One region of the Streptomyces sp. NPDC018026 genome, then DNA from elsewhere that is predicted to be linked to it. Evidence: riboswitches for the same ligand, from Rfam matches in the RefSeq annotation. Region 1 holds a riboswitch; the other holds the start of a gene.
What was found. Region 1 has a riboswitch for S-adenosylmethionine ahead of thrC (threonine synthase). Riboswitches for the same ligand answer to the same signal wherever they lie in the genome.
Positions count from the first base shown of each region.

Region 2: linked by a shared signal. The riboswitch ahead of ACH4D3_RS33520 (aminotransferase class V-fold PLP-dependent enzyme) and the one ahead of thrC (threonine synthase) in region 1 are both predicted to bind S-adenosylmethionine.

Region 1 is NZ_JBIRFY010000004.1:38,035-46,519, reverse strand. Features, by position in the region: gene groL (chaperonin GroEL) at 1-787, opposite strand, end outside; gene ACH4D3_RS14180 (cold-shock protein) at 1,091-1,294, opposite strand; gene ACH4D3_RS14175 (MoaD/ThiS family protein) at 1,702-1,977, opposite strand; gene thrC (threonine synthase) at 1,974-3,266, opposite strand; SAM riboswitch class I at 3,284-3,431, opposite strand; gene ACH4D3_RS14165 (glucosyl-3-phosphoglycerate synthase) at 3,584-4,528, shown strand; gene ACH4D3_RS14160 (hypothetical protein) at 4,537-5,256, opposite strand; gene ACH4D3_RS14155 (trehalose-6-phosphate synthase) at 5,403-6,791, shown strand; gene ACH4D3_RS14150 (hypothetical protein) at 6,798-7,274, opposite strand; gene otsB (trehalose-phosphatase) at 7,414-8,286, opposite strand.
Region 2 is NZ_JBIRFY010000015.1:11,280-19,764, reverse strand. Features, by position in the region: gene ACH4D3_RS33530 (SLC13 family permease) at 1-1,280, shown strand, start outside; gene ACH4D3_RS33525 (glycerate kinase) at 1,292-2,575, shown strand; gene ACH4D3_RS33520 (aminotransferase class V-fold PLP-dependent enzyme) at 2,467-3,882, opposite strand; SAM riboswitch class IV at 4,031-4,147, opposite strand; gene trpD (anthranilate phosphoribosyltransferase) at 4,236-5,300, opposite strand; gene ACH4D3_RS33510 (cytochrome bc complex cytochrome b subunit) at 5,434-7,071, opposite strand; gene ACH4D3_RS33505 (ubiquinol-cytochrome c reductase iron-sulfur subunit) at 7,068-8,129, opposite strand; gene ACH4D3_RS33500 (c-type cytochrome) at 8,126-8,485, opposite strand, start outside.

The DNA.
Region 1 (8,485 bases):
TGACGACCAGGGTCGACAGGGCCTCGCCCTCGACGTCCTCGGCGATGATCAGCAGCGGCTTGCCCGACTGCATGACCTTCTCCAGGAGCGGCAGCAGGTCCTTGACGTTGCCGATCTTGGAGTTGGCGATCAGGATGTACGGGTCGTCGAGCGACGCCTCCATACGCTCCATGTCGGTGGCGAAGTACGCCGAGATGTAGCCCTTGTCGAAGCGCATACCCTCGGTGAGCTCCAGCTCCAGACCGAAGGTCTGGGACTCCTCGACGGTGATGACGCCTTCCTTGCCGACCTTGTCCATGGCCTCGGCGATGAGCTCGCCGATCTGGGTGTCGGCGGCGGAGATGGAGGCCGTGGAGGCGATCTGCTCCTTGGTCTCGACGTCCTTGGCCTGCTCCAGCAGGGCGGCGGAGACGGCCTCGACGGCCTTCTCGATACCGCGCTTGAGGGCCATCGGGTTGGCGCCGGCCGCGACGTTGCGCAGGCCTTCCTTGACCAGGGCCTGGGCGAGGACGGTCGCGGTGGTCGTACCGTCACCGGCGACGTCGTCCGTCTTCTTGGCGACTTCCTTGACCAGCTCGGCGCCGATCTTCTCGTACGGGTCCTCGAGCTCGATCTCCTTGGCGATGGAGACACCATCGTTGGTGATCGTGGGGGCGCCCCACTTCTTCTCGAGGACGACGTTGCGGCCCTTGGGGCCGAGCGTCACCTTGACGGCGTCCGCGAGCTGGTTCATGCCGCGCTCGAGGCCGCGCCGCGCCTCCTCGTCGAACGCGATGATCTTGGCCATGTGAAGTGGTCCCTCCAGGACTGGGGGTGATTCCTTCGGACCGCGCCCGCGCCCGCGACGGACGGCTCGCCGGCCTTGTGGTTCCTTCCCCACCCGGCCTGCGGGCCTCACCGACCCGGTCCTTCGTTGTCACTCTCACCTTCAGAGTGCTAACGCCAATGATTAGCACTCGGCATGGTCGAGTGCAAGCGCCTCTCGGGGATCGGGCCGCCCCGTCAGCCACCCGCGAACAGGCCGAAGGGCCCGTACCCAGCGGGTACGGGCCCTTCGGATGAAGACCGGGTGCTGCGGCGGCCGCGCGTCTCAGGCGCTGAGGCGAACCATGTCGGCCTGCGGGCCCTTCTGACCCTGCGAGATCTCGAACTCGACCCGCTGGCCTTCTTCGAGGGTGCGGTAGCCGTCCATCTGAATCGCGCTGTAGTGGACGAATACATCCGCACCACCGTCGACCGCGATGAAGCCGTACCCCTTCTCCGCGTTGAACCACTTGACGGTGCCCTGAGCCATGCCTAACTCCCCTATTACTGGCCCTTGCACAGATCCGCACTTCGCGGATCCGGGTCAGACCTCGCCCCCTCACGACTGGGGGCGTGCGCCGGAACGCGTCGACCGCGGCTGAATGTATCTGTCCAACTGCCGTCTGCAACAGGTCAATCGGACGAGAAATCTGGACGCACCCGGTCCGGAATGTAGCGAGAATTCGCCTGAATTCGGGTCAAGTCGGGTCACGCAAAGGGAACAAAAGCCGCAGAATACGCTCGCACTTTGGCTACTTCTTGTCGGGCGGGCGGCAGGAATTGACGGTTCCCGTTGTGCCGATCGGGAGCGCGTTCCCCAACTCTACCGCGCTCAACCACATGGAATTGCCCCCTCCGTTTCTCTTACGGAGAGGGCAATCAACGCTACGACACGTATCAGCCGCCGGCGACCGCCGGGATGATCGAGACGCCCGCGCCGTCCGGGGTGGCCGTCTGAAGGCCCTGCTCGAAGCGGACGTCGTCGTCGTTGACGTAGACGTTGACGAAGCGGCGCAGCTTGCCCTGGTCGTCCAGGACGCGGGCGGCGATGCCGGTGTGGTTCTTCTCCAGGTCGGAGATGACCTCTCCGAGGTTGGCACCGTCGGCGCTGACCTCGGCCTTTCCGCCGGTGTAGGTGCGCAGGATGGTCGGGATGCGAACGGTCACGCTCATGCGAGGCCAGCCTCTCGGAAGGAGTCCAGGTTCGGGCGGATGGTGGCGGTCAGGCCGGTGCCGGCCACCGCGTCGAGGGTCTTCAGGCCGTCGCCGGTGTTCAGGACGACGGTGGTGAGCGACGGGTCGAGGACGCCGTTGTCGATCAGCTTCTTCGTGACGCCGACCGTCACGCCGCCCGCCGTCTCCGCGAAGATGCCCTCCGTGCGGGCGAGCAGCTTGATCGCGTCCACGACCTGCTCGTCGGTCACGTCCTCCACGGCACCGCCGGTGCGGCGGGCGATGTCGAGGACGTAGGGGCCGTCGGCCGGGTTGCCGATGGCCAGCGACTTGGCGATGGTGTTGGGCTTCTGCGGGCGGACCACGTCGTGCCCGGCCTTGTACGCCGTGGAGACCGGCGAGCAGCCCTCGGCCTGCGCGCCGAAGATCCTGTACGGCCGGTCCTCGACCAGACCGAGCTCGATCAGCTCCTTGAGCCCCTTGTCGATCTTCGTCAGCTGGGAGCCGGAGGCGATCGGCACGACGATCTGGTCGGGCAGCCTCCAGCCGAGCTGCTCGCAGATCTCGTAGGCGAGGGTCTTGGAACCCTCCGCGTAGTAGGGGCGCAGGTTGACGTTGACGAAGCCCCAGCCCTCGCCGGCCGGGTCGCCGATCAGCTCGGAGCAGAAGCGGTTCACGTCGTCGTAGTTGCCCTCGATGCCGACCAGCTCGCCGCCGTAGACCGCGGCCATGACGACCTTGCCCTGCTCCAGGTCGTGCGGGATGAACACGCAGGAGCGGAAGCCGGCCCGGGCGGCGGCGGCGCCGACGGCACCGGCGAGGTTGCCGGTGGAGGAGCAGGACAGGGTGGTGAAGCCGAAAGCGCGGGCGGCCTCGATGGCCTGGGCGACGACGCGGTCCTTGAAGGAGTGCGTGGGGTTGCCGGAGTCGTCCTTGACGTACAGCCCACCGGTGACGCCCAGTTCGCGGGCGAGGTTGTCGGCCTTGACGAGCTTGGTCCAGCCGGGATTGATGTTCGGCTTGGTCGCCACGTCGGCCGGGACGGGCAGCAGGGGGGCGTAGCGCCAGATGTTCGCCGGGCCCGCTTCGATGCGCCCCCGCAGTTCCTCGGTGTCGTAGTCCGAGAAGTCGTAGGCGATCTCGAGGGGGCCGAAACACTCTTCGCAGGCGAAGACCGGTCCGAGCGGAACCCGGTGGCCGCATTCCCGGCAGCTCAGCGCGGCGGCGGGGCCGAGGTCGACGGCGGGGTCGGCGGGGTTCGTGGCGGTTTCGGCAGTCTGCACAGCCATGGAGGCGAGGCCCTTTCTCCTCATCTTCCTCACGACGCATCTCGCCGTGAGACGGATTTGGCACCTTCCCTAGCCGGGAGCCTCGCCACGTCCGTGTGACAAGAACCGACTGGAGGGTTGCCGGGGCTTCATCGGGCCGTATCCCTCTGCCCCTCTGGATGAGCGGTATGAAGTTGTTTCGCGGTGGTGCACGCGGCGACCCCGGCATGCGGTGGTCCCACGCGTTGTTCAAGACTGTAACCGAAGGCCAGGACGGTTGAGATAGTCGTCCGTACCGCGAGATGCATCACAATGGATCACGAAGGAGACCACGGGACGTGCTGGAAGAAGTCGAGCGCTGGCTGAACGCACGCTCCTGGTCGGCCGCGGACCGGCCGGTCCAGCACCTTCTGTCCGCCAAGCACGCCACCGGGCAGTCGGTGAGCGTGGTGCTCCCCGCCCTGGACGAGGAGGCGACGGTCGGCGACATCGTCGCGGCGATCCGGCGCGAGCTGGTGCTCCGCCACCCGCTCGTCGACGAGATCGTGGTCGTGGACTCCGGGTCGAGCGACCGCACCGCGGAGGTGGCCGCGGCGGCCGGCGCGCGCGTCGTGCACCGGGACGCGATCCTCCCCCGCATCCCCGCCGTGCCCGGCAAGGGCGAGGTGCTGTGGCGTTCGCTGCTGGTCACCGGCGGGGACATCGTCTGCTTCGTCGACGCCGACCTGCGCGAGTTCTCCGCCGACTTCGTCTCCGGGATCGTGGGCCCGCTGCTCACCGATCCGGACGTGCACCTCGTCAAGGCCATGTACGACCGCCCGCTGGCCGGGGCGGCCGGGCAGGGCGGCCGGGTCACGGAGCTGATGGCCCGCCCGCTGCTCAACATGCACTGGCCGCAGCTGGCCGGCTTCGTCCAGCCGCTGGGCGGCGAGTACGCGGCCCGCCGCTCCCTGCTGGAACGGCTCCCCTTCCCGGTCGGCTACGGCGTCGAACTGGGCATGCTGGTCGACGCCCTGCACCTGGTGGGCCTGGACGCGCTCGCGCAGGTCGACGTCGGGGTCCGCGTCCACCGCCACCAGGACGGGCGGGCGCTGGGCCGGATGGCCGCGGCGATCTACCGCACCGCCCAGCTCCGGCTGGCCCGCGGCCACCTGGTGCGCCCGGCCCTCACCCAGTTCGAGCGCGGCGTCGACGGCTTCGAGCCGCGCACCTACGCCGTGGACACCGAGGAACGGCCCCCGATGACGGAGATCGCGGAGTACGCGGCCCGGAAGGTGGCCTGACCCGGGGCTCAGCCGGAGACGCCGTCCGACCAGCGCCACCTGCCGTCGGAGTCCGGCTCGCAGGTCAGGTACTCGCCGCCGCGGCCGTGGGTGCTCAGGCCCCGGTGCTTCTTGGCGCAGAACTGGCCGTCGGCGTAGCAGTTGCCGGCCGGACTCATCAGCTCGCAGGCGCCGGTGCCGCCGCCTGTTCCGCCGCCCCCGCTCGTGCCACCGGTGCCGTCGGCCCGGGTCTTCGACGGCTTCGGGACCGGCTTCGGCGTGTGCAGCAGGCGCCCGGCGCAGTCTCGGCCGTCGCGGGGGACGGTGAAGGTCACGGTGCCGGAGCCGCCGCTCTGCTCGCAGACCTTCTCGTCGAGGCCCCAGGAGGAGGCCTGTCGCCCGGTCCCTTGGAGGAGCACGGTGTAGTCGACGTGCGCCTTCTTGGCGGCGAGGACGGCCGCCCCCATGGTGCGGCCGGTGAAGTCCGACAGCGTGACGGCGGTCGGGGTGGGCGGCGGTGCCTCGGTAGTGGGGGACGCCTCGGTAGTGGGGGACGCCTCGGGGGTGGGGCTGCTGCTCGGCGTGGCGGCGGCGGTCGCGGTGGCCGCCGCGGGTGTCCCGTCCGCCTTCGTGCTCGCGTCGCCGCCGTCGCCGCAGCCCGCCAGGGCCAGCGCGCAGGCCGCGATCAGGGCCGCCGTGCCGGTGAGTCCGCCCCCGCGCGGGTGTCGCCTACGTGTGCGTATGGGCATGGTTCGCCCGCCCCCCAAGAAGTTGAAATGCGCACCGCACATCCTCGACCTGTTCACAGTTTCCACACAAGACGCGTGACCGAATCGCCGCCGAGGTGACACCGGGAAACGTTTGAGGTGGGAGGGGCCGGGCTAGGTTGAGGCGTATGGCTTCAAGCTTCGGTGCTGCTCAGGTGCTGGTCGCCTCCAACCGGGGGCCGGTCTCGTACGAGGTGCGGGAGGACGGGTCGCTGCACGCCAAGCGGGGCGGTGGCGGGCTCGTGTCGGGGCTGTCGGCCATCGGTCCCGACGCCGGGGCGCTGTGGGTGTGTTCGGCGCTGTCCGACGGGGACCGCGAGGCGGTGCGGCGCGGGGTCGGCGAGGACGGCGTACGGATGCTGGACGTGCCGGCCGGCGTGCACGCGGACGCGTACAACGGGATCGCCAACTCGGTGCTGTGGTTCGTGCACCACATGCTCTACCAGACGCCCCTGGAGCCGGTCTTCAACGCGGAGTTCCGGCGGCAGTGGGCCTCCTACGAGGCGTACAACCGGGCCTTCGCCGAGGCGCTGGCCGAGGAGGCCGCCGAGGGCGCGGTCGCGATCGTGCAGGACTACCACCTGACGCTGGTGCCGGGGATGCTGCGCGAGCTGCGTCCGGATCTGCGCATCGGCCACTTCTCGCACACGCCCTGGGCCCCGGTGGACTACTTCCGGCTGCTGCCGGACGACATCGCCGAGCAGGTGCTGCGCGGGATGCTGGGCGCCGACCGGCTCGGGTTCCTGACCCGGCGCTGGGCCGACGCGTTCACCGCCTGCTGCGACGCCGTGGTGGGCGGGCTCGGCGGCACGGAGATCGGCGTGCACGGGCTGGGCGCCGACGGCGACTTCCTGCGCAAGCGGTCGCACGAGGCCGACGTCGAGGAGCGGATGGCGGAGCTGCGGGAGCAGATCGGCCAGGGCCGCCGCACGATCGTGCGGGTGGACCGCACCGAGCTGTCCAAGAACATCGTGCGGGGCCTGCTGGCCTACCGGGAGCTGCTGGCCGGGCGGCCCGAGTGGCGCGAGCGGGTCGTGCACGTCGCGTTCGCCTACCCCTCGCGGCAGGATCTCGCCGTGTACCGGGAGTACACGGCCGAGGTGCGGCGGGTCGCGGAGGCGGTCAACGAGGAGTTCGGCACGCCGGGGTGGACGCCGGTCCTGCTGAATCTGGAGGACGACTTCGCGCGGTCGCTGGCCGCGTACCGGCTGGCGGACGTGGCGCTCGTCAACCCCGTCCGGGACGGGATGAACCTGGTCGCGAAGGAGGTGCCGGTCGTCTCCGACGCGGGGTGCGCGCTGGTGCTGTCGCGGGAGGCGGGCGCGTACGAGGAGCTGGGCGAGGACGCGGTGGTGGTCAACCCGTACGACGTGGTGGGCACGGCGGACGCGCTGCACGCGGCGCTCGGCCTGTCGGTGGAGGACCGGGCCGAGCGCTCGAAGCGGCTGGCGGCCGCCGGTACCGCGTTGCCCCCGGCCCGGTGGTTCCTGGCGCAGCTGGAGGCGCTGCGGGGCTGAGGCGGGCTACTTGTCCTGCACCGGCGGACAGGTGCCGGTCTCCTCGCCGATGGAGTTGATCTCGGCGTTCGGCCGCGGGTCACCGGCGTAGTTCACCTGGTCCGTGCACTTGACCCCGTCCTCCTTGGGGGTGCCGGAGGGGGCGTTGCCCGACTGCGGCTCGGGGCAGGTGCCGGTGTCCGCGCCGATGGAGTTGATCTCGGCGTTCGACCGCGGGTCACCGGCGTAGTCCCGCTGGTCCGTGCACTTCTCGCCCGCCTCCCGGTCCGGCTTCGAGGCCGCCGGGGGCTGCGAGGACGCGCCGCCGGTGTCGGTCCCGGCGTCCGCGGCGGGGGACTGTGCGGTGCTCGGCGCGGTCGCGGTGGGGGCGGCGTCGACGTTGACGTCGCCGTTGCCGCCGTCGCCGCTGTTGCCGCAGGCGGTCAGCGCCAGGCCGAGGGCCACGGCGGCGAGGGCGAGCATCGGGGTCTTCCGAGCGGACATGGCGGGTTCCTCCACGGTCGTGGGCCTCACTGAGCAGGCCTTACGGCGGGCAAGACAGCGAAGGCGGCGGCCCGGGTTGCCCCGCCCCCGGCGTCCGGACACGCCTGTGACAGGCGGGGGAACCGTCCGTGACGTTGTCTCAGGCCAGCCGCCGCGCGAGGGCCGCCAGCAGGGCCACCACTCCGGCGGGGCCGGGCACCTCGACGTCCGCGCGCTGCCTCAGTTCCGTCACCTCGTCGCTGCCGCTGCAGACCAGGAGGCCCGGGGTGCCCTCGGTGCGGAGGGTGTCGACGGCCGCGTAGGCCGGGAGGTCGCCGAGGTCGTCACCGGCGAAGAGGACGCAGCCGGCGTCGAGGGAGCGGACGTGCGACCGCAGCGCCGCGCCCTTGTCCATGCCGGGTGGGCGCAGTTCCAGGACCATGCGGCCCGGCTCGACGATCAGGCCGTGCCGGGCGGCCAGGCCGGTGAGCGGGGCGCGCAGGGCGTCGAAGGCGGCCTGCGGGTCGGGGGCGCGGCGGGTGTGGACGGCGACCGCGTGGCCCTTGTCCTCCGTCCAGGTGCCCTGCGCCGCGGCCCCGGACCGCTCCAGCAGCCCCGGCAGCCCGGCGCGCACGGCGGCGACGCCGGGGTGCGGTTCCGGCGTGGTCAGGGTCCCGGTGGCGGCGTCCCAGCGCTCGGCGCCGTAGTGGCCGAGGACGACGAGGTGGTCGAGGCCGGGGACGTCCGCGAAGCCGCCGTGGTGGACGGCGACCTCGGCGGGGCGCCCGGTGATCACCGCGACCGAGGCGACCTTCGGGGCCAGGGCCGCGAGCGCCGGTACGGCCTCCGGGTGGGCGCGGGCCCGGTCGGGGTCGGGCACGATCGGGGCGAGCGTGCCGTCGAAGTCGAGCGCGACCACCGCGCGGCCGGGGTCGGCGAGGAGGGCGTCGAGCCCTTCGCGTCCGGCCGCCGTCGCGGGCGTCGGCAGGGGCGGTGGGGAGTCGTCTCGGGTGGAGTCCTGGTGGCTGCCCATACCGCGAACCTATCCCCCCGAGGCCGGGCCCACGCGTCGCGCGCGAGCCGCGTCACGAGGGCCGGCTCCCGGCGTGCCGGCGCGGCCGGACCCATGGTCCCGGGGCGGCCTCTTCCGGAACGCAGCCCCGCCCCGCCCGGCCCGGCGTCCCGCCCATCACCGGCGTCTCGGGGAAACCGGCACGGCGCCTCGTCCGGCG
Region 2 (8,485 bases), on a different contig from region 1:
GCGCCTGGATCGGTACGCCGATCGACGACACGTACATCGCGCTGGGCGCCGGACTCGCGCTGACCGCGACCGGGGTCATCAGCAGCGACACCCTGTTCGGCACCCTCGGTGAGGACACGGTGTGGCTGCTGATCTGCGCCTTCGTGCTGGCCGCCGCGGTCGCCCGGACCGGGCTCGCGGGGCGGGCGGCGGCGTTCCTGGTGGGCGGGGCGCGCACGGTGCGGCAGCTGGTGCACCTGACGACGGCCGCGCTGGTCGTCACGGCCTTCGCGGTACCGGCCACCTCGGGCCGGGCGGCGCTCGCGCTGCCGGTGTTCCTCGCCCTCGCCAAGGCGCTCGCCGACCGGAAACGACTGGTCGTGATGCTGGCGCTGCTGTTCCCGACCGTCATCCTGCTGTCGGCGGTGGCGACCCTGATCGGGGCCGGTGCGCATCTGATCACGGTGTCGGTGCTGTGGGAGGCGACCGGGGACCGGATCGGGTTCACCCAGTGGCTGCTGCTCGGACTGCCGCTGGCGGTGGCCTCCTCCCACCTCGCCGCGGAGACCGTCCTGCTGACCACCACCCGGCGGGCGGACCGCGCGGGCCCGGTCCGCATCACCGCCGAGGAGATACAGCGGCACAGCGAGCGCCCGGTCACCGGCCCCTGGACGCAGGCCGAGAAGCGCTGCGCGCTGCTGCTGGCCACGGTGGTGGCCCTGTGGTGCAGCGAGCCCCTGCACCGGGTCTCCCCCGCCGTGGTGGCGCTGATCGGCGCGGTCGTCGCCTCGTCCCCCGCGCTGGGCACCGTACGGCTCAAGGACGCGCTGAAGACCGTGCCGTGGTCGCTGCTGCTGTTCATGGCGGCGACGATGGCGATGGGCGTCGCGCTGGCCGACTCCGGCGCGGCGAAGTGGCTGGTGTCGGGCCTGCCCGCGGACGTCGCCCCGGCCGTCTTCCTCGGCGCGGTGGTCGCGGTGAGCACGGCGGCCCACCTGGTCCTCCAGTCCCGGTCCGCCCGCTCCTCGGTGCTGGTCCCGCTGGTGATCGCCGCGGCCGTCGGCGCCGGGGTCAACCCGGTCGCCGCCGCGCTCGCCTCCACGGCGGCCGCCGGGTTCTGCCACACGCTCCCGGCCTCCGCCAAGCCGGTCACGCTCTTCGCCGACGTGCCCGGCGTCCCCACCTACACCCCGCGCGACCTGCTGCGGCTGTCCGCCGTACTGGCGCCGCTGACCGCCCTGCTCGTGCTGTTCTTCGCCGCCGCGGTCTGGCCGCTGCTCGGCGTGCCCGTGACCCGCTGAAGGAGCCCACCATGTCCTCTCCGTCCCCCGTGCTGAACCGCGTGGTCGTGGCCCCCAGCGGATTCAAGGAGTCCCTGTCCGCCCGGGCCGCCGCCGACGCCATCGCGGCGGGCGTCCGCCGGGTGCTGCCGGACGCCGAGATCGACCGGATCCCGCTGGTGGACGGCGGCGAGGGCACCGCCGTCGCGCTGGCCTCGGCGACCGGCGGTCGGCTGGTGGCACTGGCCGCCACCGGTCCGGTCGGCGATCCCGTCGGCACCCACTTCGCGCTGCTCGGCACCGGGGACACCGCGGTGGTGGAGATGGCGGCGGTGGCGGGCCTGTCCCTGGTCCCCCGCGCGCTGCGCGACCCCGGCGCCACCACCACGTACGGCGTCGGCGAGCTGATCCGCGCCGCCCTGGGCACCGGGGTGCGGCGCGTGCTGGTCGGCTGCGGCGACTCCGGTACGTCCGACGGGGGCGCGGGCGCGCTCCAGGCGCTCGGGGCCCGGCTGCTGGACGCGGACGGCTTCGAACTCGGCCCCGGCGGACGGGAGCTGAACCGCCTCGTGCGCATCGACCCGTCCGGTCTCGACGCCCGGCTGAAGGACACCGAGCTGCTCGTCGCCTGCAACCCGTACAACGTGCTGTGCGGCGAGCGGGGCGTGGCCCGGGTGTTCGGCCCGCAGAAGGGGGCGACACCCGCGCAGGTCGAGGAGTTGTCGGCCGGGCTGGAGAACTGGGCGCGCGTCCTCACCCGCGACCTCGGCGTCGTCGGCACCGACCTGCGGACGGGGTCCGGCACCGGCGCCTCCGGCGGGCTCGGCGCGGGGCTCGCCGCCGTCGGGGCCCGGCTGCTGCCCCGCTTCGACGTGCTCCTGGGCCACCTCGACCTGGACGCCCGCCTCGCCCGGGCCGACCTGGTGCTCACCGCCGAGGGCGCCCTGGACCACCAGACGCCGCGCGGCAAGGTCCCGGCCGAGGTGGCCCGCCGCGCCAAGCTCTCCGGCCGGCCCGTCCTCGCCCTGGCGGGCACGCTCGGCGAGGGCGCGCACGACGTGCCGGGGGTGGACGCCTGCCACGGGATCATGCCGGCGCCGATGGCCCTGGCGGACGCGTTGCTGCGCGCCTCCGAGCTCCTCACGGACGCCACGGAACGGGCGCTGCGGATGGTGCTGCTGGGGGCCCGGTTGCCGGCCGGGCCGGCTCAGGCGGCGGTGCCGGTCACCGGCGCCGTGCCGCCGGACGCTGTGCCGCCGGGCGCCGTGTCGCCGGACGTCGGGTCGGGCACGCAGCGGCCGTCCTCGGTGCGGTAGTTCCAGCGGGCGCCGTCGCTCACCAGCTCCCGCACGGCGCTCACGAACCGCTCCACGTGCTCGTCCGGGGTGCCCGCGCCGAAGCTGACGCGGATGGCGTTGAGGGACTTCTCGCCGGGCGCCGCCTCGGGCGCGCCGCACTCGCCCTGCGTCTGCGGGTCGCTGCCGAGCAGGGTGCGCACCAGCGGGTGGGCGCAGAACAGGCCGTCGCGCACGCCGATGCCGTACTCGGCGGAGAGCGCGGCGGCGAAGTGCGAGCTGTTCCAGCCCGCGACGACGAAGGAGAGCACCCCGACGCGCGGCGCGTCGTCGCCGAAGAGGGACAGGACGCGCACCTCGGGCACCTCGGCGAGGCCCTCGCGCACCTTCCGGATCAGGTACTCCTCGCGGGCGACCAGCGTGTCGAACCCGGCCTCGGTGAGCGCCTTGCAGGCGGAGGCGATGGCGTAGGCGCCGATGACGTTGGGCGAGCCGGCCTCGTGCCGGGCGGCGCTGTCGTGCCACCGCACGTCCACGCCGCCGTCCGCGCGCCGGGAGACGCTGCGGCTGGCGCCGCCGCCGGCCAGGTACGGCTCCGCCTCGCGCAGCCAGTCGGCCCGGCCGGCCAGCACGCCGGAGCCGAAGGGCGCGTACAGCTTGTGCCCGGAGAAGGCCACCCAGTCCACGTCCAGGTCGCGCACGTTCACCGGGTGGTGCGGGGCGAGCTGGGCGGCGTCCAGCACGATCCGGGCGCCGTGCGCGTGCGCGGCGGCGGCCAGTTCCCGCACCGGCCACAGCTCGCCGGTGACGTTGGAGGCGCCGGTGACGCAGACCAGGGCGGGCCCGTACGGCTCGCGGGCGGCGAGGGCCCGCTCCAGGGTCTCGACGGCCTCGGCGGGGGTGCGCGGGGCGTCCAGGTAGGTCACGTCGGCGTCGCGCCAGGGCAGCAGCGATGCGTGGTGCTCGGTCTCGAAGACGAAGACCCGGCAGTGGGCGGGCAGCGCGGCGGCGAGCAGGTTCAGGGAGTCGGTGGTGGACCGGGTGAAGACGACCTGGTCCTCGTCCCGGCAGCCGAGGAACCCGGCGACGGTCCGGCGGGCGTTCTCGAACAGATCGGTCGACAGCTGCGAGAGGTACCCGGCGCCCCGGTGCACGCTGCCGTAGTACGGGGCGTAGGCGGCCACGTCGTCCCAGACCCGCTGGAGCGCGGGCGCACTGGCGGCGTAGTCGAGCGCGGCGTAGGTGACCTGCCCGCCGGTGACGAGCGGCACGGTGACGTCCCGGCCGAGGACGGGCAGCGGGGTGGCGACAGCGGTGGGTACGGACATGGCGGACTCCCGTGAGTACCAGCGCGCGGCGGGGCGCTGTGAATGAGAAGAAAAAGGGGTGTGCGGAGGCGGGGCTCTGCGGCCCTATCGCATTCGCTGGTTCACGGGAGACTCCCTCGGACGACCCAGGACCCCTGGTTCCGCGAGGGGTCCGCGCTTGCCGTGGACCTTGCTGTCCACGACCTGGTCTTCACCCGGGGCACCCCGCCACGGACGGAGGGTTGCCGGACAGTCGGCCGGGGCCTCATGACTGTCACTCATGACCTGACGAAAAACCTAGGGGAAATGATCGGCGTCCCGCAACCCGGGTCCGGATCGCGGGACGCACGTCACATGTACTGCCGTACTGCTGCTCAGGCGTTGCTGACGGCCACCCAGCGCTCCAGCACCCGCCGGGCCGCCCCCGAGTCGATGGCCTCGGCCGCGCGGTCCATCCCGGCCCGCAACTGCGCCGCCAGGGGCTCCTCGCCGGGGTTCAGCGCCGCCAGGGCCGCCGCCGAGTTCAGCAGGACCGCGTCCCGCACCGGCCCCTTCTCGCCGGCCAGCAGGCGGCGGGCGACGTCGGCGTTGTAGGAGGCGTCGGCCCCGCGCAGCGCCTCGACCGGCACCAGCTCGATGCCGACGTCCCGCGGGTCGAAGGTCTCCTCGGCCACCCGGCCGTCGCGCACGACCCAGACCCGGGAGGTGGAGGTCGTGGTCAGCTCGTCGAGTCCGTCGTCGCCGCGGAAGACCAGCGACGAGTGCCCGCGCTCGGCGAAGACACCGGCGACGATCGGCGCCATCCGGGCGTCGGCGACCCCGACCGCCTGGGCCTTCACCCGGGCGGGGTTGGTCAGCGGACCCAGGAAGTTGAACACCGTACGGATGCCGAGCTGGCCGCGGGCCGTCGCCACGTGGCGCAGCGCCGGGTGGAACTTCACCGCGAAGCAGAAGGTGATGCCGGCTTCCTCGGCCACCTCCGCCACCCGCTGCGGCGTCAGCTCCAGGTTGACCCCGAGCTTCTCCAGGACGTCGGAGGCCCCGGACGCCGAGGAGGCGGCCCGGTTGCCGTGCTTGACGACCTTCGCCCCCGTGCCGGCCAGGACGATCGCCGACATGGTGGAGATGTTGACCGTCTTGGCGCCGTCGCCGCCGGTACCGACGATGTCGACGGTCTTCCCCGGCACCTCGATCACGTTGGCGTGTTCGTACATGGTGCGGACCAGTCCGGAGATCTCCTCGACCGTCTCCCCCTTGAACCGCAGGCCCACCGCGAACCCGGCGATCTGCACGTCGGTCGCCTCGCCGCGCATGATCACGTCCAGCGCCCAGGCGGTGTCGTCCGCGCCCAGGTCACGGCCGTCCAGCAGTCCGTTCAGCAGGGCGGGCCAGGAGCGGGCCGCCGTGGTGTCGCCTCCAGCGGGGGTCACAGCGCTCATAGCCGCTCCTGAATCGTGTGTGTGTCGTCGACGGGGATCGTGCTCCCACCCTATCCAGCCCCGGACACGGCGAAGGGCCCCGTCCGCAGAACGGAACGGGGCCCTTCGACCGTGGTGTGGCGACGCCGGAGGGTCAGTGGTGGCCGTGGCCGCTCGTGATCTCCTTGTACTCCTCGACGGTCGGCTTCGGAATCTGCGACTCCTCGCCGTAGTACGACTCGCTGAGCTTGGCACGGAGCTTCTGCGTGCCGCTCACCTTGCGCTCGACGCCGTTCTCGTCGACCGTCGGGCCGATCTCGGTCGGCGCGTACTGCTCGTGCGCCGTGAGCGTGTGCAGCTGCTCCTGGCTGAGCGGCTCGTGCACCTCGATGAACTCACCGTGCGGCAGCCGCTTGATGATGCCGGACTCGCGTCCGTGCAGCACCTTCTCCTTGTCCCGGCGCTGGAGGCCGAGGCAGATCCGCTTGGTGGCGATGAAGGCGACGACCGGTCCGACGAAGAACGCGACGCGGACGAACCAGGTGATCGCGTTGATCGACAGGTGGAAGTGCGTGGCCCACAGGTCGTTGCCGCCACCGATCAGCAGCACGAAGTAGACGGTCAGCCAGGCGACACCGAAGGCCGTACGGGTCGGGGCGTTGCGCGGGCGGTCCAGGATGTGGTGCTCGCGCTTGTCGCCGGTGACCCAGGACTCGATGAACGGGTAGACCGCGATCGCCGCCAGGACCAGCGGGAAGATCAGCAGCGGGATGAACACGCCCAGGACGAGTGTGTGACCCCAGAAGTTGATCTCCCAGCCGGGCATCACCCGGATCAGGCCCTCGGAGAAGCCCATGTACCAGTCCGGCTGGGCGCCGGTGGAGACCTGGTCGGGCCGGTAGGGCCCGATGGCCCAGATCGGGTTGATCGTGGCGATCGCCGACACGACGGAGATCACACCGAAGACCAGGAAGAAGAAGCCTCCGGCCTTCGCCGTGTACACCGGCAGCAGCGGCATGCCGACGACGTTCTTGTTGGTCTTGCCGGGACCCGCGAACTGCGTGTGCTTGTGGTAGAAGACCAGGATCAGGTGGCCCACCAGCAGTCCGAGCATGATGCCCGGCAGCAGCAGGATGTGGATCGAGTAGAACCGGGACACGAAGTCGTGGCCGGGGAACTCGCCGCCGAAGAGGAAGAACGAGATGTACGTGCCGACGATCGGCACGGACAGGATCGCGCCCTCCATGAAGCGGATACCGGTGCCCGAGAGCAGGTCGTCCGGGAGCGAGTAACCGGTGAAGCCGGTGAACATGCCGAGGACGAGCAGCAGGAAGCCGAACAGCCAGTTGACCTCGCGCGGCTTGCGGAACGCGCCGGTGAAGAAGACGCGCATCATGTGCACGAACATGCCGGCCAGGAAGATCAGCGCGGCCCAGTGGTGGATCTGCCGGATCAGCAGACCGCCGCGGACGTCGAAGCTGATGTCCAGAGTGGAGGCGTAGGCCTCACTCATCATCTGGCCCTGCAGCGGCACGTACGAGCCGTGGTACTCGATCTCGGCCATCGACGGGTGGAAGAACAGCGTCAGGTACACACCCGTGAGGATGATGATGATGAAGCTGTAGAGGCAGACCTCACCCAGCATGAACGACCAGTGGTCGGGGAAGATCTTGCGCATGTTGGCCTTGGCCAGGGAGTAGATCCCCAGTCGGCCGTCGGCCCAGTCGGCGACGCGCTCGCCGGCCGGTGCCTTCCCGCGCGAGCGGGAAGGTTCGTTTGCTGCAGTACTCATCCGCGCTCCCAGTAAGCAGGACCGACGGGCTCCTCGAAGTCGCCGAGCGCTTCGAGGTAACCCTCGTCGTTCACGCCGATGCGCAGCTGCGGCAGGGCGTGACCGGCGGGACCGAAGATGACCCGGGCACCGTCGGCAAGGTCGAAGGTGGACTGGTGGCAGGGGCAGAGCGCGTGGTGCGTCTGCTGCTCGTACAGGGAGATCGGGCAACCGACGTGGGTGCAGATCTTCGAGTACGCCACGATGCCCTCGTGCGACCACTCGAGCTCGCGCTTGTCCTTGATGGAGTCCGGCTCCAGCCGGATGATCATCAGGGCGGCCTTGGCGATCTCGTTCTGGAAGTCCTCGTCGTGCTCCTCCAGGCCCTCGGGCATGGCGAAGGTGAGCGAGCCCACCGCGACGTCGGAGGGACGCAGCGGCTCGTTGGTGTTCATGTTGACGAGGAGCTTGCCCTTGGACCACAGGGTGTGGCGGAGCTTGGTCCCGGGCAGCGGACCGAGGTCGCGCAGCAGGACGACGCCGGAGAGCGGCACCAGGGTGAGCGCGCCCAGCATCGTGTTGCGGATCAGCTTGCGGCGCCCGATCACGGACTCCTTGGCGCCCTGCTTGAAGTCCGCGTGGACCTTGGCACGGACCTCGGGGGACGCCTCGATCGGGTGACGCTCGTCGGCGACCTCCTCGTCGGACATCAGGGTGCGGGCCCAGTGGACCGCGCCCGCGCCGATGGCGAACAGCGCGACGCCGAGCGTCATGCCGAGCGCGAAGTTCAGCGCACTGATGTGACCGAGCGGGAAGATGTAGACCGACTTGTCGACGTCGATCGCCACGAAGGCGGCGATGAAGGCGATGGTGGCCAGCATCGACAGCGTGAACAGCAGGGCGACCGTGCGCTCGGACCGCTTGGCGGCCCGCTCGTCGACGTCCTGGACCCGCGGCTCGTGGGGCGGCAGACCCGGGTCGGCGAACGGGTTCGTCTCGTCCGCGGGCCGGGCGGCCGCGCCGTGCGGGCGGTCCTGCTCTGCCGGCAGGTTCTCTTCTGGAATGTCTTGGCTACTCATGACTTCTTGGCCTTTGCGGTCCGAGCGGCGACCCAGACGGCGACGGCGATCAGCGCGCCCAGTCCGAACACCCAGGCGAACAGACCCTCACTGACCGGGCCGAGTCCGCCGAGGCTGAGACCACCGGGGCTCTCGGTGTCGTCACCGTTGACCGCGTCCAGGTAGGCGATGATGTCCTTCTTGTTCTGCTCCGACAGCGTGGTGTCGGGGAAGGAGGGCATGTTCTGCGGGCCGGTCTGCATGGCCTCGTAGATGTGCTTCGGGTCGACACCCTCGAGGCTCGGCGCGAACTTGCCGTGCGTCAGGGCGCCACCCTTGCCGGTGAAGTTGTGGCACTGCGCGCAGTTGGTGCGGAA